DNA from 2 places in the Lactococcus taiwanensis genome. Region 2 is predicted to be linked to the other one. Evidence: predicted binding sites of a transcription regulator. Region 2 holds the regulator's gene; the other holds the start of a gene.
What was found. Region 2 encodes HrcA, which represses chaperone genes, less so after heat shock. Its sites were predicted from a motif close to TTAGCACTCNNNNNNNNNGAGTGCTAA; they were not measured.
Positions count from the first base shown of each region.

Region 1: a site for HrcA is predicted at 3,809-3,835, ahead of groES (co-chaperone GroES). Genes of this name have one in related genera too.

Region 1 is NZ_CP070872.1:563,311-578,567, reverse strand. Features, by position in the region: gene JW886_RS02885 (ATP-binding protein) at 1-794, shown strand, start outside; gene JW886_RS02880 (MBL fold metallo-hydrolase) at 911-1,723, shown strand; gene groL (chaperonin GroEL) at 1,787-3,415, opposite strand; gene groES (co-chaperone GroES) at 3,498-3,782, opposite strand; gene JW886_RS02865 (single-stranded DNA-binding protein) at 3,999-4,388, opposite strand; gene nox (H2O-forming NADH oxidase) at 4,484-5,821, opposite strand; gene ytpR (YtpR family tRNA-binding protein) at 6,010-6,636, opposite strand; gene JW886_RS02850 (thioredoxin family protein) at 6,755-7,072, opposite strand; gene JW886_RS02845 (hypothetical protein) at 7,123-7,407, opposite strand; gene pepA (glutamyl aminopeptidase) at 7,575-8,642, shown strand; gene JW886_RS02835 (transglycosylase domain-containing protein) at 8,765-11,200, opposite strand; gene tyrS (tyrosine--tRNA ligase) at 11,342-12,601, shown strand; gene JW886_RS02825 (hypothetical protein) at 12,748-13,215, shown strand; gene JW886_RS02820 (cation:proton antiporter) at 13,320-15,257, shown strand, end outside.
Region 2 is NZ_CP070872.1:998,658-1,013,914, reverse strand. Features, by position in the region: gene JW886_RS05050 (DeoR/GlpR family DNA-binding transcription regulator) at 1-493, opposite strand, end outside; gene JW886_RS05045 (amidohydrolase) at 611-1,759, opposite strand; gene JW886_RS05040 (oleate hydratase) at 1,828-3,591, opposite strand; gene dnaK (molecular chaperone DnaK) at 3,777-5,603, opposite strand; gene grpE (nucleotide exchange factor GrpE) at 5,671-6,210, opposite strand; gene hrcA (heat-inducible transcriptional repressor HrcA) at 6,240-7,283, opposite strand; gene JW886_RS05020 (M15 family metallopeptidase) at 7,926-8,681, opposite strand; gene JW886_RS05015 (histidine phosphatase family protein) at 8,678-9,367, opposite strand; gene JW886_RS05010 (hypothetical protein) at 9,480-9,734, opposite strand; gene JW886_RS05005 (PFL family protein) at 9,760-11,097, opposite strand; gene JW886_RS05000 (ACT domain-containing protein) at 11,213-11,476, opposite strand; gene JW886_RS04995 (UbiA family prenyltransferase) at 11,664-12,602, shown strand; gene JW886_RS04990 (hypothetical protein) at 12,652-12,915, opposite strand; gene JW886_RS04985 (glycosyltransferase family 2 protein) at 12,931-14,214, opposite strand; gene JW886_RS04980 (hypothetical protein) at 14,211-14,750, opposite strand; gene JW886_RS04975 (hypothetical protein) at 14,762-15,257, opposite strand, start outside.

The sequences.
Region 1 (15,257 bases), 440 kb from region 2:
TTATTGCCGTACTTCATGATATGACAGAGCAAGATAAATCTGAACGGGAACGTCGTCTTTTTGTATCCAACGTATCACATGAATTACGGACTCCTCTGACGTCAGTGAAAGCTTATCTTGAAGCTTTAGAGGATGGGGCTCTTGATGACAAAGAAACTGCTGCTTCGTTCATCAATGTTTCTTTAACAGAAACTAACCGCATGATTCGTATGATTTCGGACCTTTTAACCCTCTCAAGGATGGACCAAGACCGAATCGTTTTAGATAAAGAAATTATTAATCTCACTGCTTTTTTAGACCACCAACTTAATCGACTAGATCAAATTTTGGAAACTGACTCTAGCGGCTTACTCACCTCTGATTTTACTTTAGTACGAAATTATAGTAATCGCCCCATCTGGGTTGAAATTGACACGGACAAGATTGCCCAAGTAGTGGATAACATTATCAGCAATGCTTTTAAATATTCTCCTAAAGGTGGGGTAATTACCATCTCGGTAGAAACCCGTGAGAAAGATGTCCTTATCTCAATCAGCGACCAAGGGATGGGTATCCCGCGTGCTGATCTCGTCAAAATCTTTGACCGATTTTACCGTGTAGATAATGCTTCACGCAATTCCAAAGTTGGAGGGACAGGACTTGGACTTTCAATCGTCCATGATATTGTCAAAATGCATGGTGGAAACATCTTTGCAAACTCTGAGGGAGAAGGAAAAGGGACGACCTTTAGTTTTACACTTCCTTATTCTTCCGAGAACACGGAGGAGTGGGATGATTTTGATGATAGCTTCTGATTTTTTTACTGATCAGTCTGTCAGTAAAAATAAAAAGAACGGATTCTCGTTCTTTTTATTTTTAAAGTCATCAGCCCACATGGCAATCCCCACGCTTTTTTGCTACAATGGTTCTTATGACTGAACAAAATGGTTTTAAATATTCAATTCTGGCATCTGGTTCTACTGGAAATTCTTTTTATCTAGAAACACAAAAAAAGAAAATCCTTGTTGATGCTGGTCTTTCGGGAAAAAAAATAGAAAGTTTACTCTCAGAGATTGATCGCGATATTCACGATATTGATGCGCTGTTGATTACGCATGAGCATAGTGATCATATCAAGGGAATCGGCGTGCTGGCACGTAAATATGGAATAGATCTTTATGCCAACGAGGACACTTGGACCGAACTTGATGGGAAGAATGCCTTAGGGAAAATCCCAACAGAACAAAAACATTTGTTTGAGATGGGAAAAACAATGACTTTTGGCGACATTGATATTGAGTCGTTTGGCGTAAGCCACGATGCTGTTGCCCCTCAATTTTATCGCTTCATGAAAGATAATAAAAGTTTTGTCATGCTGACTGATACAGGATACGTTTCTGACCGCATGCGTGGTACTATTGAAAATGCAGATGGTTATCTGATGGAATCTAATCATGATATTGAGATACTACGCATGGGTGCTTATCCTTGGAGAACTAAGCAACGTATTCTAAGTGATCAAGGGCATTTGTCAAATGAAGACGGGGCAGAAGCTGCTTTTAATGTTTTAGGAAACAAAACAAAAAAGATTTTTCTGGGTCACTTAAGCCTCAATAATAATATCAAAGAATTAGCACATCTGACAATGGATGGCTATTTACAACAGCATGATGTGGATACCAAAAAAGAACTCCATATTATTGATACTAGCCATGAGCATGCGAGTCAGCTTTATGATATTTAAAAAATAAATAAAAAGTTACTGACAGAACTGTCAGTAACTTTTTATTTTTAATTCATTTTTACTTTACATCATGCCGCCCATTCCCATGCCTGGATCCATTGGAGGCATAGCTGGTGCAGCTGGTTCTGGTTTATCCGCAACTACTGCTTCAGTTGTTAAAATTAAACCAGCTACTGAAGCTGCATTTTGCAGGGCTGAACGAGTAACTTTCGCTGGGTCAACGATTCCTGTTTCAATCATGTTTACCCATTGTCCCGTAGCAGCATTAAATCCTGTGCCTACTTTTTCAGAGCGAAGTTTATCTATAATAACAGATCCTTCATAGCCTGCATTCGCTGCGATTTGGCGAACAGGTTCTTCCAAAGCACGACGAACAATATTAATTCCTGTTTGAACATCCCCTTCTTCTGAGAGTTGATCAAGTGCACTCATCGCATTGACGAGAGCTGTCCCCCCACCTGAAACAATACCTTCTTCTACAGCAGCACGTGTCGCATTGAGAGCATCTTCGATAAGAAGTTTCATTGCTTTAAGCTCTGTTTCCGTAGCAGCACCAACTTTAATCACCGCCACTCCGCCTGCCAATTTCGCCAAGCGTTCTTGTAATTTTTCGCGATCAAAATCAGAAGTTGTTTTTTCAATTTGGGCTTTGATAATAGCAACTCGATCAGCGATAGCATCCGCAGCGCCAGCACCTTCCACAATAGTGGTATGATCCTTGTCTACAGTTACCTTCGCTGCTTGACCAAGTGCTTCAATTGTTGCATCTTTAAGATCAAGTCCAAGTTCTTCCGTAATAACCGTACCACCAGTTAAAATAGCCAAATCTTCCAATTGGGCTTTACGACGATCACCAAAACCTGGCGCCTTCACAGCTACGACATTGAATACCCCTTTGATTTTGTTTAGAACGAGCGTTGGTAAAGCTTCACCATCCACATCATCTGCAACGATAAGCAATGGGCGGTTTGTCTTCAAGACTTGTTCAAGAAGAGGTAAAATTTCTTGAATATTTGAAATTTTCTTATCAGTAATTAAAAGATAAGGATTATCAAGCTCTGCAACCATTTTTTCGGTATCTGAAACCATATACTGGCTCAAATAACCACGGTCAAATTGCATCCCTTCAACCACATCAAGTTCTGTTTGCATTCCTTTAGATTCTTCTATAGTAATGACACCATCAGAACCTACACGCTCCATCGCATCTGAGATATATTCTCCCACTTTTTCGCTACGAGAAGAAACGGTAGCAACCTGAGCAATTGCTGATTTATCATGGACAGGAATAGCCATTTCTTTAATCGCATCAACTGCAGTTTGGGCAGCTAATTCAATCCCACGACGGATACCCACTGGATTAGCTCCAGCTGTCACATTTTTCAATCCTTCACGTACAATAGCTTGTGTCAAAACAGTAGCTGTTGTTGTTCCATCTCCTGCAATATCATTTGTTTTGGAAGCTACTTCTGAGACAAGTTTAGCTCCCATATTTTCGAAATGATCTTCCAGTTCAATTTCTTTGGCAATTGTAACCCCATCATTTGTAATCAAAGGTGACCCATAAGATTTTTCAAGAACAACATTACGTCCTTTTGGTCCAAGTGTTGTCTTTACAGTATCGGCAAGGATATCAATTCCTCGCATCATTGAAGTTCTTGCATCACTTGAAAATTTAATTTCTTTTGACATATCTGCTCCTTTTAAATAAGAATTATCGTGTTATTATTTTAAACTGTCATGACAGCAATCAAAAAAGATCGCTCCCTACTTATTATTCTACAATGGCAAGAAGGTCTGAATCTTTGAGAATCAAGAATTCTTCACCGTCCATTTTTACCGTCGTCCCTGCAAATTTTTCAAAAATTACAGTATCTCCAACTTTTACAACTGGAGAAATCAGCGTTCCATGATTGGTAGTTTTCCCTTCGCCGACAGCAACAACTTCCGCTGTTTGAGGTTTTTCTTGTGAGGCACTCGTTAAAACGATACCACCAACTGATTTTTCCTCTTCTTCTTTAACGCGCAAAACCACGCGATTCTCTAAAGGTTTCAACATTTTTGTTTTTCCTCCATTTTATTTTTTTAGCACTCTATTAGGTTAAGTGCTAACCCAATTCTTATTTTATCTCAATGGTCAGATTTAGTCAAGAAAAAACACCAGATTTTTTTATTTTTATTCTAATTAAATGAAGCCGTTTTCAATAATTGGGTCATGAAGACCTCCAATCACTAACGAATACGCATAACTCCTTCCTCTAAAATTATCGTCTGCTTAAAAAGGAAGTTCTTCTCCTTCTAGCATCAACTTTTCAGTATGTGCTGACTTTTCCCGCAAGGCGATTGTTGCTCGACTTTCTAGCAAATCATAATTTAAAGCGAGCACCTCTGTCATATAACGTTTTTGATTTTGCTTGTCCATGTAGCTATGTGTACGAATCTCCCCTTCAACTGAAATGAGAGCCCCTTTTTTAGCGTACGAAGCCAGCGTTTCTGCCGTCTTCCCCCATAAAATGATCCCGATAAAATCAGCATCACGTCCCCCGTCTTCATTTTTAAAGCGTCGGTTCACTGCAAGTGTGGTTCTCACATAAGTTTTATCATTAGTTGTTTTGGTAACTTCTGGATTTTGAGTAAGGCGACCAATTAACATTGTTTTATTCATTTATTTTCCTCCTAACCCTCTATACGGAAAAAATGAATACTTGTCACCTTCGATAATAAAAAACCTCTCAGCATTTACTGACAGGTTGTGTATGATTATTTTGCATTAAGTGCCGCAACAGTCATATAGTTATACGGGCTGTTAAAGTGAGGTAAAAAGAAAAGATCAAGCAGGGCCAGTTCATCAATTGTTTTTTGGTCCTGTATCGCTAAACTAAACATGTTAATGTTACCAGCAATGATTTCGCTATAGCTAGCTAATTGAGCTCCAACCACACGACGACTTTCTTTTTCATAGACAATTCGGATTTTGACCGTATCATTGTCTTCATGTAAAAACCAAGCTTTTTGTTTATCTTCAAAATCAGAATAAGCAACTTCTAGGCCAGCCTTTTGAGCAGCTTTGACAGAAAAACCAGTCGAAGTCATGTGAAAACCAAAAATAGAGATGCCGTTGGATCCTTGTACCCCTGGTGCTTCTAGAGGTGTTCCCCCAATATTATGACCGGCTACAATACCTGAGCGTACAGCATTCGATGCCAAAGCAATATAAGTAAAATCTTGCAATGCATTCGAATAAATAGTAGCTACATCACCGACAGCATAAACGTCGGGATTGCTCGTTTGTTGATGTTTATCAACTTTAATCGCTCCATTTTTAAAAGTAGCTAGGTTATCTTTGGCTAGAGCACTATTTGCGGTGAAGCCAATACAGTTAATCACCAGATCAACATCATAAGCCCCTTTGTTGGTTACAATTTGAGTGACACGACCATCGCTTCCTTTAAATTCTGTGGCCAACTCCCCAAAGTGTAATTCGATACCATGGTGCGCTAAATTTTGATCCATCTCTTTAGCAAAAGTCTCATCATAATAGGAAGCAAGTGAAGTAGACTCAGCATCAAACAATAGAACTTCTTTGCCACGTCGTTTGGCTGCTTCAGCAATTTCTGTACCTATATAACCTGCTCCAATTACAGCAATACGTTGCACTTCTGGTTTTGCAAATTCAGCATCTACTGCCTGTCCCTCTTGAAAAAGTTTCAAGAAATGAATTCCTTCAAGGTCATGACCTGGTAATTTGGGAATGATTGGGCGAGATCCTGTAGCTAAAATTAGTTTGTCGTAGGTTTCAACGAATGTTTCGCCAGATTTCGTTTTTGCATGAATGACTTTTTGTTTAAAGTCAATTTCAGTCACTTCAGTTTCTGTCAAGATTTTGGCGCCTTTTGCTTCAAAATCTTCTGGTTTCGCATAAAATAATTCATCGGGCTTTTCAATTTGGCGTCCCACCCAGATAGCTGTTCCACAACCAAGATAACTCATGTTACTATTTCGATCGATCATCACGATTTCGTGGCCTGGATAATGATCAAGTAATGTATTTGCAGCGGCAATCCCCGCGTGATTTGTTCCTATTACAACGATTTTCATGAGGAAAATCTCCTTTGTTAAAATGTTTTTACATTTAATAGTTTAACACAACTGACTTATTTCCTTCGTGTAAGCGCTTGTGAACTTTGTGAATTTTATACTTTGTAAATTTTTAGTAAATTATCCTAAAATTTTGAGCATTAAAAAAGCCCCTGATTAGGGACCTTCTCATCTTGTTATCCTTTTAGTTAGGCTTGCCACATGGTTTTACCATCAAAAGCTGCTCCTACAGGTAATTGTTCTGAAAGTTCAATAATCCCTCTTACTTCAGGGGCATTGGGTAATTCCAATTCACGCGCCGAGCAGAGCATTCCATAAGAAGGAACACCTCTCAAAGCACCAGGAAAAATCAGTGCCCCATTTGGCATCATCGCACCTGGTAGAGCGGCGACTGTTTTGAGTCCAACCGCTGCATTAGGTGCGCCACATACGATTTGTACTGGGTCCGCACATCCAATATTAACTTTACAAATGTGCAGATGATCAGAATCTGCATGGTCTTTCATTTCAACAATTTCGGCAACTACAAATTTAGGTTGAGCGTCATGGACCAGTACATCGCTAAAACCAGCTTTTTTAAGTTCTTTATTCAAAACTTGAACATCACTTGCTGAAAGCTTGATTTGACCATTGGCTGACAGATTGGTCAGTAATTTTTTAGCCCCAAAAATATTCCATGCTACGGTTTCTCCTGTCTCTTGCAAAAAGACACGTGCCACTTTTCCCTTGCGTTCAAAGTTCACTTTTTGACCCTTATCATTTGCTACGATCAACATTAAAACATCGCCAACATGTGTATTGTAAGTTGCAATCATTTTCTTAAATTTCCTTTAAATTTCCCATTATTCAATAAGAGAAGCGTAAGTCAGGCTTACGCTTTTCTGTGTATTTTGTGTTCCCTTGGTTAACCCTGCTGACAGGTCTGTCAGTAAATTATTTAGCGCTCGCCAAGAAGGTGTTAACTTCTTCTTTAGTCTTACGTAGTTTATTGACAAGACGGGCTTTTTCTTTACCATTCTCTAATACAACAAAACTAGGAATCCCCATGATTCCCCATTCGATAGCCACATCCATAAACTGATCTCGATCAACTTCTACAAATTCAAATTCTGGATTTTCAGCTTCGATTTCAGGCATCTTAGGTTTAATAAAGTTACAATCTCCACACCAACCAGCAGTGAAGAAGAAGACTCTTCTACCTGGAGCCTTCACAAGTTCCGCTAAGCTTTCCATATTTTCTGGAATAATCATTTTCTTTCCTTTCTTAATTAACTTCTACAAGAAGTATAAAACTTTATTAATCATAAAGCTACTTCTTTTATTTCTAAAAGTTCTAAAGTTTGAGCGTTTATTTGAAACATAACGGCGTGATCCCCACTAACAACACCTCCCTCAAAGTAAGCGCCTTGCTTGGGTTCTTCAAAAATCCAAACGGCATCAATTTGACGAGCTGAAAAGTGCTGACGTGCTGTGTCAGTAAGCTCTCGTAGTAGATTTTCTTCCATGGTTTTATAGCCATGATAAACTACATGAGCAGCTGCTGCACTCGCTACAACGCCCAAACCAAACTTTAGTATTTTTTTCATATGGAAATTTTAACATATTTCCTGTTATAATTATAGTGTAAATCATCAAAAGTTGACCGAATCATCAGAAAATGTGACGCTCCTTTGTAGAGGAGCTGGTACCCAGCCTTAATTTTACATTGACTGACCGCGCCATCAGCCAACTTTAACAATTTTTGGAGGAAAAAATGGAACTCTTTGACAAAGTAAAAGCTCTGACGGAAATCCAAGCCACATCTGGTTTCGAAGGACCTGTCCGTGATTATTTAAAAAAACGTATGGTGGAGTTGGGCTACACCCCCGAATTTGACGGTTTGGGTGGTATTTTTGTAACGAAAACCTCAAAAGTGGAAAATGCCCCACGAATTATGGTTGCCGCTCACATGGACGAAGTAGGCTTTATGGTTAGTGCCATCAAATCGGATGGAACACTCCGTGTTGTGCCACTTGGTGGCTGGAATCCATTAGTGGTCTCAGGTCAACGCTTTACACTCTTTACGCGCACGGGCCAAAAAATCCCTGTCGTCACAGGTGGACTTCCTCCTCACCTTTTAAGAGGGACTGGTGCAACTCCACAAATGCCAGCGCTCTCGGATATCGTTTTTGATGCGGCTTTTGAAGACGCTGCTGAAGCTGTACAATACGGCGTGGCTCAAGGCGACGTCATCATCCCTGAAACAGAAACTATCTTGACAGCAAATGGTAAAAACGTCATGTCAAAAGCTTGGGATAATCGCTACGGTTGTTTGATGATTCTTGAACTCCTCGAATTTTTAGCTGATAAAGAACTTCCCGTGACACTGATTGTAGGTGCGAACGTCCAAGAAGAAGTTGGCTTACGTGGTGCAAAAGTTTCCACCACGAAGTTCAAACCTGAGCTTTTCTTTGCAGTCGATTGTTCACCAGCTAGCGATACCTTCGGTGATGATAACGGTCAACTAGGTCAAGGAACGACTTTACGCTTCTTTGATCCAGGTCACATCATGCTCCCCGGCTTAAAGAATTTCCTCCTCAACACAGCTGAAACCGCAAAGGTCAAAACACAAGTTTATATGGCCAAAGGCGGGACAGATGCTGGAGCAGCCCACTTAGCAAACGAAGGCATTCCTTCAACTACCATCGGTGTAGTGGCTCGTTATATCCATAGTCATCAAACTATTTTTAACTTAGACGACTTTAGTCAGGCTCAAAACTTTTTACGCGCCATTGTCACACATCTAAACGCTGATCAAGTAGCCCAAATCAAAAATTACTAATAATTTCGCTGAAAAAGGTTACTGACAGCTTTGTCAGTGACCTTATTCTATGAGAGGATATAAAAAAATACATCAGAAACTTTTCTGATGTATTTTTTTATCGTTTTTGAACTTGCAGAAGGCTAGTTAAAGTTAAAATTAGGTAATATCGTTTTCCAACCTGCTGCTCTATCAGCCGCTGTACCGCCTATAGCGTAGTCGTACGTTGTAGTAGGTGCACCAGATTTGGTTGCCCAAAAGCTTGTCGTCGTAGCCCCACCCAGATTAACCGTTTGGGTCTTACCACTTGCAAGTTTCACAGAAACTTTACCCGGTTTTTGTCCAGTGGAGACTAAGACCTTACTCTTGGTTACATTAGAATCTTTGTTGGGATCTGTAAACTTCTTACCTGGTCCAAAAATATTGGGATCAGCAGCATTGATTGCGTTAACCAACTGAGCAGTGAAAGCCGCATTATTGATATACCCAGAATTTTTTGACATCCCTGAGTTATCATCGTGACCAGCCCAACCCCCTAAGGTTACCGTTGGAGTTGAAAGCATCATCCAGACGTCCGTATAATTATCGGTTGTCCCAGTTTTACCCGCCCAAGCAACATCTGTTGCCAGGGTAGGGTTGATCGTTTGCAAATTCTCATAAAACTTACTTGTTTTTTGAGATTTCACAACATCTTGCAACATGTACTCCATGATTGTAGAGGTAGCCTCAGAATAAACCTGAGTTCCTCCAGTATCTTTATGTTGGTAAATCACATTTCCCGCATCATCTTTGATACTTTCGACAACGTACCACGGCTCGTACTTTCCACCATTTGCTAAGGTTTGATAACCGTTTGTATGCTGAACAACAGTCGGGTCAATTCCCCCTCCTAAAGGTAAAGATTCAACAGAGTAATCCGAAACTTGGTAACCCATTTTAGTCATATAAGGTTCAACAGATTTTCCCTTATCTTGAATCATTTTGTAAGTCCAATAGGCTGGAATATTGTAAGAGACATTTAGAGCTTCAGAAAATGGCATCATCGCAGTCCCTTTGGAACCCACGTGTTCTATATCTTGACCACTGGAATACTTGGCAGGATAGTTAGATAAAACACTCGCTGAACCCATTAGCCCCATATCGATAGCTGGACCATAAGCTAAAATCGGTTTAATCGAAGAACCTGGGGAACGTTCAGTATCAAAGGCATGATTGACTTGACTTTGAGAATAATCGAGCCCACCAATGAAACCATAAACTGCTCCAGTCTTATTATCCATAAGTACATTCCCTGTCTGAATAAGCCCTGTTCCATCTTGCATGAGGCTACCGTAGGTCGCAACAGCATTTTGCATCGCATTATAGACTGACTGATTAATCGTAGTAGTAACTGTATAGCCTTTATTTTGTAAGGATTGTTCAGCTAAATCTTTATAGTGCTGTTTTGTACTATCATTACCGAGCTCCGTAGCTGAAACTTTGTCACGCTTGATGAGATAGTTATAAACCTCTGTAACTGCCTCATTGTACACTACATTATAAAGGTAACCATGTTCTTGGGATTGCACTTGCGCTGGTTGCAAGAACTCTTTAGAAATGTCTTCAGCTTTATATTTCTCATAATCAGCTTTATTAATATACCCTCCACGATAAAGGTTAAATAAAACCTCTTTTTGTCGAGCAATCCCGTACGCCATATTTTCTTTAGATTTCAGAGAACCATCAGAAGCATAAGGCGAATAAACGATTGGGCTTTGCGGAAGACCTGCGATGAAAGCTGCTTCGGGAACCGTTAAATCTTTCGCAGACTTGCCAAAAATTCCTTTGGCCGCTTCTTGAACCCCAGCAATATTTTGTCCCTTGTTATTCCGACCAAAAGGTGAGACATTAAGATAATCGGTCAAAATTTGATCCTTGCTCAAATAATTATTTAGATTGAGGGCATAGACAATTTCACTGGCTTTACGTTGGAAAGTCACACTATCTCCCAAAACTTGTTGCTTAATAAGCTGTTGGGTAAGCGTGGAACCACCGGAGCTTGTACCGCCCCCCACAGAACCAAGTATCCCACGGACAACTGCCTTTGGAACAACCCCTTTGTTTGTCCTAAAACTATCGTCTTCCGTTGCGATTAGAGCGTTTTTGACATTCTCAGAAATCTGGTCGCTCGATACAGTGACACGCACGAGATCGCTTGAAATATCAGAAATAGACTGTCCATTACTGTAATTAATAACTGATACACCGTGGATATCATTGATTTTAGCAAGCATCTCTTGTTTGTCTGGTAACTTTGTTTTCTCCACCAAGCGTGCAAAATAGCCAACACCTGCAGATGCAGCAAAAACGCCAATTACCACAAATATAATACCGAAAATAATACTAATTCCGCGTACCACAGTAAAGGTAGTCGACCAGACCGTTTTTTCATCTTGCTTAGGTTGATTTGATTGATTCTTTTTATTTTTAGGTTGAAAATTTTTCTTCGCATTTTTCTTTGTTTTTCGTCTTTTATTTTCCATCTTTTCATTAAGACGACTACGCACTTCTTTTTGCGAATCGATTGGCTCTTTTTTCATGCCCTTATTATATCAAATTTAAAGCGATTTTTCGCCATTTTCGGAAATAATTTTTGGAATTTGATATAATATAAAGCAACGTTGTTGTTTTTACATTTTTGTTGGAGCAGAACGACTCAATCATATAGAAAGGATTTTTTTATGAACATTTTTGACGAACTTAAAGCACGTGGTTTAATTTTCCAAACAACCGACGAAGATGCGCTACGTAAGGCGCTCACGGAGGGAATGGTTTCCTATTATGTAGGCTATGATCCCACAGCTGATTCTCTTCATCTTGGAAATTTAGTACAAATCTTGACAATGCGTCGCTTACAGTTGGCGGGACATAAACCATATGCTCTTGTTGGTGGTGCAACTGGCTTGATTGGTGACCCTTCATTTAAAGATTCTGAGCGCTCGCTTCAAACAAAAGACACAGTTACCGCTTGGTCTGAAAAAATCCGTGCCCAACTTGAACGTTTTCTTGATTTTGACAATGGTGAAAACAAGGCTGAGATGACAAACAACTACAATTGGTTCGAAAATCTGACATTTATCGACTTCTTACGTGATGTTGGTAAACATTTTACTGTCAATTACATGATTTCGAAGGATTCTGTCAAGTCTCGTATGGAAACAGGAATTTCTTATACAGAGTTCGCTTACCAAATTATGCAAGGCTATGATTTTTACGAACTCAATCAACTGCACAATGTGACTTTACAACTTGGTGGTTCTGACCAATGGGGTAACATGACTGCTGGTACTGAACTTTTACGCCGAAAGGCTGATAAACAAGGGCACGTCATCACAATTCCTTTGATTACAGATTCTACTGGGAAGAAATTTGGTAAATCTGAAGGAAATGCTATTTGGCTCGATGCTGACAAAACTTCACCGTATGAAATGTACCAATTTTGGCTGAATGTTGATGATGCTGATGCTGTAAAAATGCTCAAAATTTTCACTTTTCTTTCATTAGAAGAGATTGCTGAAATCGAAAAAGAATTTGATGCAGCTCGTCATGAACGCTTAGCACAAAAAGTGCTGGCGCGCGAAGTAGTGACTTTAGTCCATGGTAAAGAAGCTTATGAGCAAGCTGTGAAAACTACTGAAATTTTGTTTGGTGGTGGTGATTTACGCCAACTGGATGCCAAATCAATCTTGGCTGGGCTTAAAGGTGCACCTCATCATCATGTCGAGGCGGATGAAAACTTGGCCTTGCTGGAACTTTTGATTTCTGCTGGTATTGTTAATTCTAAACGTCAAGCCCGTGAGGATATTACAAATGGTGCGATTTATATCAATGGCGAACGGATTCAAGATTTAGACTACATCTTATCTGATGCTGATAAAATCGAAAACCAACTGACGGTTATCCGTCGTGGTAAAAAGAGAAATTTTGTTCTTTCTTACTAACTGAGCTGACCGGATGGTCAGTTTTTTTAATCCTAAAGATGCTACAAATGGGACTTAATAAGTGCAAAAAAAAGTAAAGCTTCCTCTTTCATTTTTATTTCTTTGTGTTATAATGTCAATACTGATTATGTTTTTAGGTGATGGAAATGATAGATAAAAAATTTGAAGAAAAGTTAAAAAACCTTCGCGAATTATACCTTGATAAACGGCCAGAAAAATCTGCTGAAGAACAAGCCCAAGCACTAGAAGCATACACAAAGCTGACAGACGAAGAAAAGGCTACTAAACTTCGTCATCAACTCGAGATGCTTTCTGAGAAACTTGTTAAACTTGATGAAAAGTTAGGCGAACTTCGCGCAGAAAAAGCCAGCAAGGCTGATATTTCCGAACTTAAATACTATATTGATGCTGTCAAAAATAAAAAGATGATACTCGAGCAAAAACTTGAGCTCATTGAAGGCGGCGAATTTGATGCGGCACGTCGTGAAAAGGTTAAACGTCAACTGACCGACCTTGAATTAAAACGTTGCCGTGCCTTATTGAGCAAAAAAGATTGCTCAAAGATTGATGAAAAAATTGCTCTTAAAAAAGAAGCAATGAAACGTTTAAAATAAATAAATCATTCACACTTTTATACTCCTCAGATTAACTGAGGATTTTAGATGAGCCTAACTTATAAAGCTTTTGTGCTTGATTATTAATTGAATGAAAGGAATCTATGCTCCATACTATTTTCTATGTCATCGTTTTCCTTCTAACCCTTGTTCTTTCCAATGTTCTTAATAAAGTCTTCCCAAAACTTGCCCTCCCCCTCATTCAAGTGGTTTTTGGGTTGATTTTGGGTTTTTTTGGTGCAGATGATATTCTTCATGTTGCTCCTGAATTTTTCCTTGGTTTTATTATTGCTCCCTTGCTTTTTCGTGAAAGCGAAGAGGCCGATGTTAAGCATATTTTAAAACACAGTAAGATTATTCTTGTACTGATATTTCCACTGGTTTTTATCACTACACTGGGGCTTGGATTGTTATCACACTGGGTATACGTTGGAATTCCTCTAGCGGCTTGCTTTGCTTTAGGCGCCAGCTTAGCTCCCACCGATGCTGTGGCTGTCGGTGCGTTGTCCAAAAACTTTAGTTTTCCAAAACGGGTCATGAGTATTCTACAAGGGGAAGGTCTGCTCAATGATGCTTCCGGAATCATCGCCTTTCAGATTGCCCTAGTGGCTTTGGTAACTGGTTATTTCTCTTTGCCTGATGCAACGATGAAGCTAGTTATCGCTGCCATTGGTGGTGCAGCTATTGGTTTTGTCCTCATTTATTTTAAGGGCCTGGTCTTACGGTTACTTGAAGATGTTGATGCACGGGATGTCTCAGGATATTTACTCTTAGAATTAGCCGTGCCTTTATCTGCCTTTTTGATCGCTGAAGAATTAGGTGTTTCGGGTATTATTGCTGCTGTAGTAGCTGGGGTTATGTCCGCCAATGGTTTAAAGAGAACCACTTTATTTGATGCACAAGTTGCCAAGTTAAAGAGTACAATCTGGGATACTCTGACTTTTATTCTGAACTCAATCGTCTTCTTCTTCCTTGGAATTGAACTTTATCAACTGGTGGTCCCACTTTTGGTGAATCCGGTCTACTCATCGACTCACCTTCTCCTCCTCACAGTTATTTTAACCCTTGGACTTTTCGTCTTACGTTTTTTGGTTATCAGTTTTTATTATTGGATCCAATCGCTTCGGCGTAAACAACTTTTTTCTGCTTACTGGAATGATATTTTACTTTTAACATTTGCAGGCTCTAAAGGCACAGTAAGTATTGCGACCATCCTCTTGATTCCACGTGATGTAAGTGATGTGCAACCTGTTCTGGTCTTCTTAGCTGCGGCTGTGACTGGACTAAGCTTTTTAGTCGGGATGTTCATTTTGCCCTTCTTTGCCGTTAAAAAAGTGGTCAAGGTGGATAATCTTGCCAAGATTTCAATCTTGTCAGATGTTGTTGACGAATTGCGCAATGACATGAAAAAAGCTAAAAATAAGCAAGGTTATAATATCGCTATTGATGCCTATCAAGAGCGGATTCAACAACTTATTATTGAACAAGAGTCAACAGATATGGCCGTGGATTACAATGATCTGCAACTGCTTATTATTCGGATTGAATCAGAAGGTTTAGAGGCTGCACTACGCGAAAATAAAATTTCACTGTACACGTATCGAACCTACCAACGTTATATTCGTTCATTAGAAACAAGTATTGTCCATTCTCTTGTTTCGAGTTTCCAATTCGCTTATGTCATTATGATGCGAACTTTCCATCTGCTTATGTCTAAGCTTCTACATGTGGACTTTTATTTCAAAAAAACAAAGGCTGTGATGTTAACGACGCGTGATGAAATTACTGAGCTTTACTTTAATAACACTGAACTTATTTTGCAAGCTTTGGATAATTTGAATGGCGTTTTTGATGAACAATTGCTCAACTTTCTGCAAGCAGAACGTCTGAGAACATCTGAGATTGTTGCAGCTGGTGGACACATTTCTCGTGTCATGAACAAAGCTCAGCCTAACAATCTGACTGAGATGATGCGCGCTTATTACCTCGAGCGCAAAGTAATTTTTGAATACGAAGCGGCAGGTGATATTACGGCACGTGAA
Region 2 (15,257 bases):
GATAATGTGAAAGCTGCTCTAATGCCTGACTTCCAATAATTGCATCCGTAACTTTTTTGACACGTCCTCCTAAAAGATAAACAATGAGGCGCTCATCAGTTAATTTTGTAAGATGGGTTACTGAATTCGTGACGACAGTCAGATATAGATGTGACTGACTGATTAATTCTGCAAGAAGGCCTGTCGTCGTTCCCGCATCCAGAAAAATAATATCCCCATCCTTGATTTTGGATAAGGCTTGTTGTGCAATTTTTGTTTTTTCTTGAATGTTTTTGGAAGTTTTTTCAGATATACTCAATTCCCCAGAAAGGTTTTGGGTAAGTTCAGCTCCTCCATGCACCCTTCGGAGACGCTTCTCTTTTTCTAATTCATTTAAGTCCCTTCGAAGCGTTGAGATAGAGCCTTCGATCACGGGCAATAATTCTTCAATTGTTGCGCGCTTTTTGATTTTGAGATAATCAATAATTTTTCTTTTGCGTTCACTCGCTAACATTTCCATCTCCTGAATTCGTTTACAAAAAATATTATAGCACCTTTTTCTTTCAAAATCAATCACAAACTATCATTTTCTTTCAAAAAACACCAAAAAATAAAGCTAACATAAATAGCTTTATCCCTCTGATGGTTTTTCAAGTGTTCGCAATAGAGACAACGCAGAATGAACATAATATTTTACCGCTGTAGCTAAAGTTTCATCTTTTATTGTCATCTCTGGAAAATGAAGACCGGGCGCTTCTGGAGCATTCGAGCCAATAAAAGCAAAAACGGAAGGGGCTTGTGTTCGGTAATGCGCAAAATCTTCACCTGCACTGGACGGTTCAGTTGATGCAATAGGGCCATACCAACCTGCCAAACTTTCTCGAACAATGGCAGTTAAATTGGGATCATTGAAAGTAAGTTCAGCATCCATAAGCCAAGCAACTTCTGCACTAAGTCCCACTGTTTTCGCTGTGAGCTCGGCTATTTCAACAAAACGTTTCTTGATCAGTTGTCGACTCTCACTGTCAAAACTACGTATCGTTCCTTCAAAATAGCCCTCATCAGGCAAAACATTCCAAGTATTACCAACATCAATATGCGTAACTGATACCACCGCAGCGTGTAAAGGCGAGAGGTTACGTGCGACAATTTGTTGAAGATTTTGAACGATTGTACTTATGCCAAGAACAACATCAGTCCCCTCTTGAGGATAGGCGGCGTGACTCCCACTTCCACGCACCACCACCCGAAACCGATCGACTGCCGCCATCATTGCTCCTTCTTTTAGTCGGATCTCTCCCGCTTGTAGAGTAGGCATATTGTGATAGCCGACAAAAGCTTGTACATCATTAACTAAACCACTTTTTAGAACTTGTAAAGCTCCTTGCCCAATTTCTTCTGCAGGTTGAAAGATGAGCTTAATCGTCCCCTTAAATCTTTCTTTTTTAAGAAGTTTTGCGGCTCCTAGAAGACTCGTCATATGCAAATCATGTCCACAAGCGTGCATTCTCCCTTTGTATTTAGAAGCATAAGGCAGTTCAGTTTTTTCGAGAATGGGCAAGGCATCTATATCCGCACGTAAAGCAATGACAGGCCGGCCTGAACCAATCTGCGCGACTACCCCCGTTTTCAGATCTCCTTCTAGTATTTCAATATCCCATTGCTTAAGTTTTTCTCGGATAAAATGTGTCGTTTGAAACTCTTTTTCTGAAATCTCAGGATGTGCATGAAGATATCGACGCGTTTCTATGAGTTCTTGTTCAAATTTTTTATCAATTATCATAGTGCTATTCTATCAAAAATAACGAAAGACTCGCCTTCGTTATTTGCATTGAGGTCATTTAGTTTTTAAATCAAGCCTGCATCTTCTAGTATTTCTTCAAGATAAGTGCCCTTGATTTTTTTCAAACCATAATGAAGTGCTTGTTTTTTCACAAATGGTAGCTCCATATCTGACAACTTTTGACGATCTGAAAGGTAGTAGACGGAATTTGCCAAGGCACGTAAGTCATAAGCTGAAGCATAGACTTCAGGAACACCACGTTCTACATTTAGTAGTTGATATACTGCTTCCATCGCTGTACGAACGGAATATTCAGTAGTAAAAACTGTATCACGTTGCGTTTCTGCAAAATTCCCAATAAAAGCTAAGTTCACGGAGCCGTTAGGGATGACCAGTGGGCGATCACCAGGTTCACGGAGCATGAAATAGGAAGTGATAAAGGGCATATAAACAGGGATAGTATTTGTGTTATTTTTGACGAAATCATCAATTTCTTCTTCGGGCATTCCTAAGTGATAAAGTAATTCTTGTGTGATTTCCTCACCTGTACAATCCTCAATTGGTTTTTTGATATAGTTTCCAGGTGTATTTGAAAGAAGGCCATAGACCCAAGTTACAGTTTCTTGGTCCTTTTGTTCTTTAAAATGAGGTTGGCGGTGAGTGGTAAAAGAGAGCAACCAATTAGAATCTTTTACAGTAATAATCCCCCCAGTGACCACCTTACCTGAGCGCAACTGACGATGCGTCAGTTTTTCAAAGTAAGGTTGTATTTTTAAGTTCTTCCAAGTTACCGTTGCTGATACTACCCAGGACGCTTTTGGTAAGTTCTGACAAAAAACATCCGGATGACCAAAGTCTTCAGATTGCTTAGCTAGATTTCGCCAAAGTTTCCAAGAACCTCCTAATTCCGTAGTTTTAGGAGCAGGCATTGTAGCTGTACCTTGGGTTGAACTTTCGGTAATAGAACCGTTTGTCACAAAAACGAAATCGTCTTCTGTCAGTTTAATGACAGAGCTGTCAGTAAATAACAAAGCCCTTGCAACCTTTTTTCCTGCTCTGATATCAACTTCCACATTTTCCACTTGGGCCCCATACTTAAAATCAACATGATGTGCTTTCAAGTAAGCAACCAAGGGTTTAACCAGAGATTCATACTGGTTATACTTGGTGAATTTGAGCGCGCTGAAATCAGGAAGTCCTTTAATATGATGGATAAAGCGCATAATATAGCGACGCATCTCGATAGCTGAGTGCCATTTTTCAAAAGCAAACATCGAGCACCAATAGAGCCAAAAATTAGATTCAAAAAATTCTTCTGTAAAACAATCTTCAATAGTTTGCCCGACGAGCAACTCTTCTTTGGTCATGAATAAATGAACAATTTCTTCTTGAGCTTTTGGACTTAGAGTAAACTTACCATCATCTTCCACTCGCTCACCGCGTTGATGGATAATCCGACAGTTGGAAGAATTAGGGTCATCAAGGTCTAAACGGTAAAATTCATCCAAAACGGACGCATTGTCCACCTCTAATGAAGGAATCGATCGAAATAAATCCCAAAGGCATTCAAAGTGATTTTCCATTTCTCTTCCACCACGCACTACAAAGCCATCATGGGGGATAAATGAGCCATCTAAAGACCCACCCGATAAAGGAAGTTCCTCCAAAATATGAATGTTTTCCCCTTTCATTTGCCCATCACGTAGTAAGAAAGTTGCTGCCGCAAGTCCTGCTAAACCTGCACCCACAATATAAGCTGATTTTTTATCGACATGTTCTGGTTTTCTTGGACGTACGAACGCCTCATAATTTCCATTCGTGTAACGCATTATTCTCTCCTCCTTTTCTTAATTAATTTCATGATAATACAAGAAGAAAACGATTGCAAATTTAGCAATCGTTTTTTGTACACTCTGTCTATTTGTGTCTAACTTCACTGACAGAGCTGTCAGTAAAACTTAAGAAGTTTATCACAAAAAAAGCACTGACAAAATCGTCAGTGCTTTTAAAAATATTATTTGCTTTCTTCAGTGAAGTCACCATCAAATGTATTATCATCTTTTGGTCCTTCTTGCGCATCAGTTGCTTGTCCAGCTTCACCTTGAGCGGCATTGGCTTGTTCATAAAGTTTCACAGCAAGGTTTTGAGCAATTTCAGAAAGGGCTTCTGATTTAGCTTTGATATCAGCAATATCTTCACCTTCAAGTGCTTTTTTGAGTTCTTCTTTAGCGTCTTCAGCTTTTTTAACTTCAGCTTCGTCAACTTTTCCTTCAAGTTCTTTCAAAGTTTTTTCAGTTTGGAAGACCAAAGCATCAGCTTCGTTACGTGTATCAACTTCTTCTTTACGTTTTGCATCAGCGTCAGCATTTGCTTCAGCGTCTTTCATCATTTTATCAATTTCTTCATCAGAAAGACCTGAGTTTGATTTGATAACAATTGTTTGTTCTTTTTGTGTACCAAGGTCTTTAGCTTTAACAGAAACAATACCATTTTTATCAATATCAAATGTTACTTCAATTTGTGGAACACCACGTGGTGCTGCAGGAATGTCTGTCAATTGGAAGCGACCCAAAGTTTTGTTGTCAGCTGCCATTGGACGTTCCCCTTGAAGCACATGAATATCTACAGCAGGTTGATTGTCAGCAGCAGTTGAGAAGACTTGTGATTTAGAAGTTGGGATAGTTGTGTTACGGTCAATCAATTTAGTGAAGACCCCACCCATTGTTTCAATACCAAGTGAAAGTGGTGTAACGTCAAGAAGAACAACATCTTTAACGTCACCAGTAATCACACCACCTTGAATTGCTGCACCCATAGCAACAACTTCATCTGGGTTAACAGATTTGTTTGGTTCTTTTCCAGTTTCTTTACGGACAAGTTCAACAACAGCAGGGATACGAGTTGAACCACCAACCAAGAGCACTTCGTCAATATCAGAAGTTGACAAACCTGCGTCAGACAAAGCTTGGCGAACGGGTTGACGTGTAGCTTCAACAAGATCATGTGTCAATTCATCAAATTTAGCACGGGTCAAAGCCATTTCCAAGTGAAGCGGTCCACTAGCACCAGCTGTGATGAATGGCAAGCTGATTTGAGTTGTTGTTACACCTGAAAGGTCTTTTTTCGCTTTTTCAGCGGCATCTTTCAAGCGTTGCAAAGCCATTTTATCTTGGGCAAGGTCAATTCCGTTTTCTTTCTTGAATTCGGCAACCATCCAGTCGATGATTTTTTGGTCAAAATCATCACCACCGAGTTTGTTGTTACCAGCAGTTGCAAGAACATCAAATACTCCATCACCAAGTTCAAGAATTGAAACGTCGAATGTACCACCACCAAGGTCAAATACAAGAATCTTTTCGTCTTTATCTGTTTTATCAAGACCGTAAGCAAGAGCTGCTGCTGTTGGTTCATTAACGATACGTTCTACTTCCAGACCAGCAATTTTACCAGCATCTTTAGTGGCTTGACGTTGCGCATCATTGAAGTATGCAGGTACAGTAATAACCGCTTTTTCTACTTTTTCTCCAAGATAGCTTTCTGCTGTAGCTTTCAAGTTTTGAAGAATCATTGCTGAAATTTCTTGTGGTGTGTACTCTTTACCATTTGCAGAAACTTTTTCAGATGTTCCCATTTTTGATTTAATAGAAATGATTGTTTCTGGGTTAGTTACTGCTTGACGTTTTGCAGCGTCACCGACAATGATTTCACCATTTTTGAAGGCTACAACTGAAGGTGTTGTACGATTTCCTTCTGGATTTGGAATAATTTTTGATTCAGTTCCTTCAAGAACTGCTACTGCTGAGTTTGTTGTACCAAGGTCAATACCGATAATTTTAGACATATTTATATCTCCTTTTCTTATTACTTATGGATAGTTTAACGACTTTGCGGTCATTTTATTTTTTATTTTATTGTGCAACGACAACCATTGCTGGACGAAGTAAACGTTCGTGAAGTTGATAACCTTTTTGGAAAACTTGCACGATTGTATCAGCCGGATGTTCATCATCCGCTGGGACAGTTTGAACAGCCATGTGAAGATTATGGTCGAAACTTTCATAAGAAACTTCTTCAACACCTTCTTCTTTAAGGGCTGAAATTAAACTTTCTTGGACCATTTCAAGGCCTTTTTTGACATCCTCTGTCAAACCTTCAACAGCGAGTGCACGTTCAAGGTTATCAAGGGAAGCCAATATTTTTTTAGCTAAATCTTGAGAACGGTACTTGATAAGTTGGAGACGTTCTTCATTTGCACGACGTTGTACATTTTGCATTTCCGCAGAAACCCGGAGGAATTTATTTTCCCACTCATCCGCAAGCTTTTGTGCTGCTTCAACTTCAGAAATTTCATCCTCAACAATATCTTCAAGCGCTTCTTCAGTCAATTCTTCTGTGACTTGTTCCTCCGCTTGTTCATTTTTAATCTCTTCTTTTGCTTCTTCGGACATACGCCCTCCTTTTTTAAATAACTTTTTTATCATTTACTAATTTCATAATGGTTACCATCAAGGTAACGATAATAGTCGCTTAATTTCATCGTGATTACTTTCGCGACCAAATCAAGTGTTGAAAGCGTTCGTTGATAATCCATCTCAACTGGTCCAACTACTGTTAATGTTCCCAAACCACGGTAAGGTATGACAAATTTTTGCGATATAATCGTTAGATTTTTCATATACTTTTCATCATTTTCGAACTTAACGGCACGCATTTCGTCGTTGTTAGTAAGCTCTCTAATCTCTTGCAACATTCTTTGATCATCGCTAAATAATTTATAAAGCTCACCTAAATTATCTGTCGCATAATCAAAAATGTTTTTCCGACCTGCAACCGTTAAATGCTCAACGAACAGGTCAGAAAAGATTGATTCAAATAATCCAAGAACTTCGCTGGTAACTTTAAAATAGCGTTGCACAATCTGAGGTATCTCTGTTCGTAAGATATAATGGATATCAATTACTTTTTTACCCACCATCCGCTCTTTGACGAGATTGGTAAACACGCCAATGTCAGCTTCGGTCATCGATTTTGGAAGTATAAACTGATTCGTTCTCACTTCACCTGTGCCCAAAGTAATGACGGCAAGGACAGAATGACTGTCCAACATGACCATTTCAAAGGATACTAACTCTTGATCTTTTTGCGGAACGTTGAGTACAAAACTTGTTAAACCCGTAAGTTCGGATAAAATTTTTGCACCTGTTTCAAATAGATCAGTTAATCGATATAACTCCCCATCAAAGGCTTTCATTACTTTGAAAAGATCATTTTGACTAAACTGGTCTAGCTTAATGACGTTTTCTACAAAGTACTTATAACCTGACACACTCGGAACACGTCCACTGGAGGAATGTTCTTTTTGAATCAGTCCTAAATTTTCCAATGCCTTCATATCATTTCTGATGGTTGCACTAGATGCTTGAATACTGTCAAGCAATGATTTTGAACCAATAGGAGTATGATCTTTTGCATAAAGAGAAACGATCAGATTTAAGATTTGTCTTTGACGTTCTGTAATCATTGACGACTCCTTTCGCTCCTAACATAAGGAACATTAACATCTGGACAACAAAAGGATAAAGCATTTCGTTGTAGCCTCTTTTATCACTTAGCACTCTAAAGCTCTAAGTGCTAACAAATTTATTATAACCCTTTGGGAAGTCCTTGTCAAGGAAAAAGTCATAAAAATTAGCACTCTTTTGACAAGAGTGCTAATTTATCTTTTATAAGAGCTTCAAAACCTTGGAGTTATGCCAAATATTCATCAAAGCGATAATTAGAACAATAAAGGGATAAAACGCTGACATGTCGATTTGCTTTTGAAAAAGGAGCAGGAAATAATCTAACAAAAGAAATCCTGCTATCACTTCGAGAAGGACAAAAGTTACCCGCCAAAACTTTAAGAGTAAAAAGAGAAGGGCTACAAGAATGACTAAGAACACCAAGCTGCGCCAACTCAAGAACGAAAAGTGCCAGCGAGCGGTAAGGTTTGTTGTATTACTAGCAAAATTATTAAAGAAATCTGTAAAAAAATTAGGGTAAGTTTTCAACTTTTGGACACAAAGCATGACCGTATAAAGAAACAAACCCACATTAATAGTAAGTAATAAGCGTATCTTAAGTAGCATTCTTTCCTCTAAATTCTTACCTGCATAACCCATCTTTAATCAGGGAGCAAGCTTCGATATTCTTCAAGCGTCAAATGATGTGTCGTCATGTATTTAGCGTTTTCGACTCCCACATAACGAAAATGCCAATCTTCATAGTCTACTCCTGTAGTAGATTTTTTATCTTTGGGAAAACGCAAGACAAAACCATAATCAGGCGCTAGTTCTGCTACTTGCTGAGCTACAGTACTCTCATTTAAACTATCAATATCACTCATATCAATAGCAAGACCTGTATTATGCTCAGAGCTTTCAGGAGGTTGGGAGTAAGTCTGAACATTTTTTATCGCTTGCTCTCGCGAGATCGTCGATCCATCCGTATTTACGGTGCCATGCCCTTCCATCTCATCTTTAATGTAACCTTCGTAAAGAGTATTCTGATAAGCTACTGAACGATAGCCAGAGATGAGATGTTCTGCAGGTGAAATTTTCTGTGCAGCAGCAAGGAACTGTTCAGTTGACTGGACAATTCGCTGGTCTACTTGAATATTACCAACCGTCGCTAAATCAGGATTCATTTCAGGCTGAGGAGAATCCCTACTGACGAGCACAAGTTCCCAATCTGAACGTTTCGCATCGGGTAAGTCTTTTAAGAGAGCAGCATTTTTATTAGTTTGTGCTGTTCTCTCGTGTGCACTTTGTGCTGTTTCTTTTTTGGTTGAGCTGCTACTCGAAAACAAGATGGCGGCAATCACTGCGGCAATCAAAAGAACAAGTAAAGACAAACTCAGGAGAATCCGTTTTTTCATTATTTTGTTAATATTTTATTTCCTAACTCACGGTAACTCATATCTCCGACTTTTCCAACAGAAAATTTTCCATTTTCATAGGTGAGATGAGTGACCGATCCATTATCTAAGCCGTGAGGCCTTGGGAGCTCAGGGCGAATCAATTTTACAAAAGAACCAATCGTCATGCCATGGCTGACAATAACGATATTGTTGGCGTCTGCTGCTTCTGACTCTTTAGCAATGTCTGTAAAACCTTCTAAAATCCGACCAGATAATTGTTCCCACGTTTCAGCCCAACCTGCTGTATCCACAGCATAGATGGCATTAGCTACTTTCTCATCATCTGGGAAACCTTCTTCTAAACTACCATTTTCAGCAAAGATACGCGGTAATACACCGTCAAAAAGTTCTCCATCATAGCCGCCATCAAATGATCCAAAGCACCACTCCCGTATCCGTTTATCAAAGCGATAGGGGATGCCTTCATTCTCAGAATTGGCTAAGATAAAACCCATGGTTTGGATGGTCCGACCCGAATCAGAAGAATATGCCCTGTCGAATTTGATTCCCTTCGCCTTAAATCCCAGACCCAATTCGGTGACACCCATTTCCCCAGCTGCTGTCAGTGGCGTATCTGACCACCCCTGCGCACGGCCAATTGTATTAAACATTGTTTTTCCGTGTCTTACTAAGTAAATATTAACCATAAGTCTTCCCCTTTGCTTTTTCACGTTATCACTCATTAAAAAACTCTTATGAATGAGTAACCAACTCTCTTTATTATAACAAAAGATTAGAGCGTTTTCATCTTTTTTTTAGTTATAAGATGGTAAACTCTCTGTTGAATCGTTTTTCTGAGATAACTTTAATATCACTTTTACCTAAGTAAATGAGGTAATCGCCCACGCGTGCAGCACCACCAAACATCAGGCTAAAACGCAGTTGCTCATTATCCCTAGGGTTCCAAAAACAAATTTGTTGATCGAATAAATGTTGAACCCACTCCTCTAGAGGTGCTTCATCATGTTTTACTTGCCAAGCTTTGACAATCCGTTCGCCCATTTTTACTTGCATTTTTACCTCTTCATTTTGAAATGTATTAATTTTTAAAAGAGTGGATAGGCGCTGGAATTTGACCGCCACGAGCAATAAAATCTGCTGACGATGCCTTGTTTACTCTCATAACTGGAGCAACACCGAAAAGTCCACCAAATTCAATTTGTTCGCCTTCTTTGCCCATAGGAATAATCCGTACTGCTGTCGTTTTTTGATTAATGACCCCGATAGCGGCTTCGTCAGCAATCATTGCCGCAATGGTAGATGCCGGTGTTTCTTCAGGAATTGCAATCATATCCAAGCCAACTGAACAAACACAAGTCATGGCTTCTAACTTTTCAATATTCAATGCCCCAGAATTGACCGCGGCAATCATCCCTTCGTCTTCTGAAACTGGGATAAAGGCGCCTGAAAGTCCACCAACACGTTCAGCTGCCATAACTCCGCCTTTTTTCACGGCGTCGTTAAGCATTGCAAGAGCGGCTGTTGTTCCATGAGTCCCAACAGTTTCAAGTCCCATTTCTTCCAAAACGCGTGCAACCGAATCGCCGATTGCTGGTGTAGGTGCAAGTGATAAATCAACGATTCCAAATTCAACATTAAGTCTTTCTGAAGCCATTTGACCAACAAGTTGACCAATTCTGGTAATTTTAAAAGCTGTCTTTTTAATGGTTTCGGCTAAAACATCAAAAGATGCTCCACGGACTTTTTCAAGAGCACGTTTAACTACACCAGGTCCTGAAACTCCAACATTGATAATCGTATCTGCTTCCCCAACTCCATGAAAAGCTCCTGCCATAAATGGATTGTCTTCGACGGCATTAGCAAAGACAACAAGTTTGGCATTGAGCCATTTATCACCTTTAGACATGATTTTGATGGTTTCACCCATATCTCGAACTGCTGTCATGTTAATTCCTGTTTTAGTTGAACCAACATTTACCGAAGCACAGACGCGCTCAGTTGCTGCTAGAGCTTTAGGCATTGATTTAATCAAAATTTCATCACCTTTTTGATAGCCTTTTTGCACAAGAGCAGAATAGCCACCAATAAAGTCAATGCCAATCTCTTTTGCTGCACGGTCCATTGCAAGAGCAAGTGGTGTGTAATCATCAGCAGCTGTTGCTGCCCCGATAATTGCAATAGGTGTTACAGAAACACGTTTATTAACAATTTTAATACCGAGTTCATGTCCAATCTCGTTACCTACTTCAACAAGTTTTCCTGCTTTTTTGACAATTTTTTGATAGATTTTTTCAGCTGCTTTATCAATATCAGCATCGATACAATCAAGAAGACTGATTCCCATTGTTATTGTGCGAATGTCGAAATTTTGTTCTTCGATCATCGCAATTGTTTCTTTAATATTTTGAATATCCATTAGTATTAAATTTTTCCTATGTAAGTTACTGATAGCTCCATCAGTAGCTTTTTCTCTTTTTTTCTGCTCTGTACATCTTTTTTTCCGTCTCATTTACTGACGGCTTCGTCAATCCTTATAACTTATGCATGGCATTAAAAATAGCTTCGTTTTGCACATGAACCGTGACGCCAAGAGCTTCTCCTTGACGGGAAAGTTCTGCTTGTAAAGCTGTGAAATCACTATTTTCAGTCTCAACAACCATCATCATCGTAAAAGCACCACTCATTAAAGTTTGAGAAATTTCGATGATGTTGGCATTAAGTTCTGCTAAGGTTGCAGTTACGCCTGCCACAATCCCAATTTTATCCGTTCCTACCACTGTTACTACTGCGCGCATCTTTGTTCTCCATTCAAAATTTTTATTTATATTATATCATTTTGTTTCTCTGTTTTGCTGACCTCACCCAAAGAGGATTTTTTTATTTTTTATTCATTCGGAAAATCAGTGCATTTTTGCACTGACCATCTGGTCAGTGCTGACGAAGTATGAATTATCAGTGATATTTTGCTATAATCAGCTTATTATGAATTTAAAAACTTTCCTTAATTTCACACGGATTCAAACACTTCCTGCTGCCGTATTATCACCTCTCGCAGGTGTTTTATACGCTTTGTGGTATTTTAAAAGTTTTCATTGGCTCCCGACACTATTTTTCTTTCTCGGACTTGCCAGTATTAATCTTTTTGTCAGTGCGTGGAACAATCTAATGGACTACCGTAAAGCCTTAGATCCGGAGTATAAAAAATGGAATATTATCGTGGCTAAAAACATTAACCCTCGACTAGCTTTCAAGCTTTGTATTTCTTTTTTGGTTTTTGACGTTTTGATTGGACTCATTGTCCTCTATTTGACTAATTGGGCTATCTTGCCATTGGGTGGGCTTTGTTTCCTTATTGCCATCTTTTATACTTATGGCCCTTTTGCATTTTCTCGTTTTCCTCTCGGTGAAATTTTAGCTGGACTGTGTGAAGGATTTTTTGGTTTTTTCTTAGCAGTCTATATCAACTCTTACGATAAAGGCTACTTTTTTATCCGTTTCGAAGGATGGAAAATGACCTGGATTTGGGATTTTAAGCTCCTTTTTCCGCTGGTCTTAATTGGTCTTATGTGCTTTGCTCAAAACTTTAATATTATGCTTAGTGACAACCTTTGTGATTTAGAACAAGATATTCGGAATCAGCGTTATACCTTGCCTTATTACTTAAAAACTCCTGCTAGTTTGACCTTGTTTACCGGGATGTATGTACTTGCGGGGCTGTGTATTCTGGTTAGTATTCTGCTGGGCATTTTACCTTTATGGACTTTACTTATGCTGCTTATCCTCTTTAAGCTAATTCCTAACATCAAAACTTTTCGAGCACGCCAAATCAAATCTGAAACTTTTCATCTTCAAATTGATAACCTCATGCTTTTCAATGGTGCACTAGCGCTCTCGCTTTTTCTCGCCCTACTTTTTGATTAAAAGCACAAAACTTTTTAAAAAACTTTACTCCGTTTTGAGCAAAGTTTTTTTAATGCTTGAATAATTGAAAGAAAGTTTCAAAACCGAGAAAAAGTAAAATTAAACCAATCAAAACACTCATTAATAAGCTTCCAAGAAGGTCTTTTTTTCTGTGTTGATGTTCCTTTTTGGCGGAAGCCTTTTTATTTTGCCCAAATACTAAAAAGGTTAAACAGATTCCCACAGCACATAAACCCAAAAGGAGCGTCCGAGCGAGCGGTGTCGTAAAAAAATCACTCTGCAGCCAAATTGCTGTATCTCTGAAATTTTTCATCGCGTCCCCCTTTTTTTATTTCTTCATTTTTGTGCGGGTTGGACTGACCCATGTTCCTTCGCCAGAAAATCCAAGTACCCCTTTGATTGCAGGGATAAAAGTTGTCGCAATGGTTATCGTGTTCATCTGCCAATACCAAATCATATAAGCGGGGGCAAAAAATAGATACTTCATTTTCGACCCATGATTATCCAATGCACTTGATGCAATAAGCTGCCACACTCCCACTAAAGTCATAAAGGCCGAAAAAACAAAGGCCATATCTAAAACATAGAGCAACTGGTCAAAATTATTAGTCAACACCAAGACAAAAACGAGAAAAATAAGCCAAAGCGAGAAAAAAAGGTAACAAAAACTCCAAAGGATACTGCCAGTTTGATCTAAAAGCAGGATTAATTTTGGAAAATTTTTGATAGGATGTTTCATAATGCGCCAAAAATTCGTCAACCAAGCCTCTGTGCCCCCTTTTGCCCAACGTTTACGTTGCTGGTAAAGCATGTTATAAGTGTTAGGAACGTTCATATAAAACATGATTGCTGGTGCAAAGATAGCGCGCCAACCATTAAACTGTTGATCCCAGGCGATTGAGATATCCTCTGTCGCTCGGTCTTGTCTAAAACCACCACAATCCATGATTGCATCTTTACGATACATTGTATTCGCTCCAGAATAAGCATACATTGTCCCTAAAACCCCCATCTGGGAGCGTTTAATCATGCCTACGATGCTAGAAAATTCAACGGTTTGTGATTTTTCGACCAATAAAGAGCGGTTCTGGACATCCGCATTAGCTGTAACAGCAGCAACATTCTGACCGCCTGGACCTAGAAAATAGTTCATATATTTCCACAGAGCATCCGGAGAGGGAACGATATCAGCATCATTACTTAAAATATAATCCCCTTTGCAAAAAGAGAGGCCAATGTTAAAAGCATGCGCCTTCCCCTTATTCTCATTAATTCTTAATACCCGTAGTTTTTCGTACTTTATACTTAAACGCGCTAATATCTCGGGACTTGTATCGTAAGAACCATCATCACAAACTAACACTTCATAGTGGTGGTATTCAATTTCATTCATTAAATAATCAATCGTCTCCTCAATCATCACTTCTTCGTTATGACAAGGAATCATTATCGTAATAAACGGTTCTTCAGCTTCAACTAAGGGCCGAAAATCTCGCTCTAGGTATTTGCCAACATAAAGCGTCCGATAAAATAAACCGCCGACTGTCCATGCAATTGTGCCTACGATGGGGTAAAACATTAAAAGTTGTGTGAAATGCAACAAAACAGTCATTTTATTTCAACCTTTCCTGCTTTAAATAAGTCTGGAACAAGTTGATTGGGGAGATTTTGTTCGCGCTCAACCACATAATAACGTGTTGCTTCTCTAAAGGATTTGGCACCAAAACGTGTCTCATACATCCTTTCCATAATCTCTTTTCGCTGGTTTAACTTTTGAACATTATAAGTAACTTTTTGAGGGTAGACTTTTTGTTCTAAAATGTTATTACGCCATACCAAGGCCAAGCTTGCTACTAAAACAATAACAAAGAGATACAAAATAATTTCATTCAAGTGCCGCGTTAATAAAAAACTAGCCTCATAATTCCAGTGCAAATAATGCCAAACGTGATGATTCGTCAAAAAAGTGATAAAGATACCAATAGGAAAAATCAAAAATACTAAAAAACAGACATTCACGATTATTTGTCGCGTCTTTAACCACCAATGCCCAGTCTCAAAAAATTGATCTTGCACGAAATTTTTGACTTGCTGTTCACTTTGCTGCTTTAGAGCGACTTTTTTGTTTAACTCTTTCTTCATCTTCATATTGATTCACCTCATTTTAAAAGCTTGTTAAGGTAGGCCATGCGGTTTTGTAGATAATCTCTTTCGCGCTGCAGGAAGGTAACACGAGGGACAAGATGATGATAATGCCCCGTATGTTTAAGTTCCAACTCGAGTGCATAGACCGCTTCTTTCATAAAATCAGCTAATCCTTTCTCAAAATAACGAATAAGTAAAGGCAGGATTTCAGTACACAGGTAAAGCTCTGGCACGCGCGGATGAGTGAAAAGACTTTTTTGAACAATCGATTCGGTGTGCTCATCAATCTTTTTGATATCGTCTAAAAGTTCTTTTTTTAAATCATGTGTTAGCTTTTTTCTCAGAGGTTCTACAAGGCGTAAATGCCACAAATGATACACCAACAAAAAGCAAAAGATAAAGATGAATAATCCTAACATTAAAAGACTAAACATACGAAAAAGAAAATTTTCTATTGATATAAGTTCCCGAGCAAAATTACCTGGGAAACCAAATAATAAGATCAGGAGT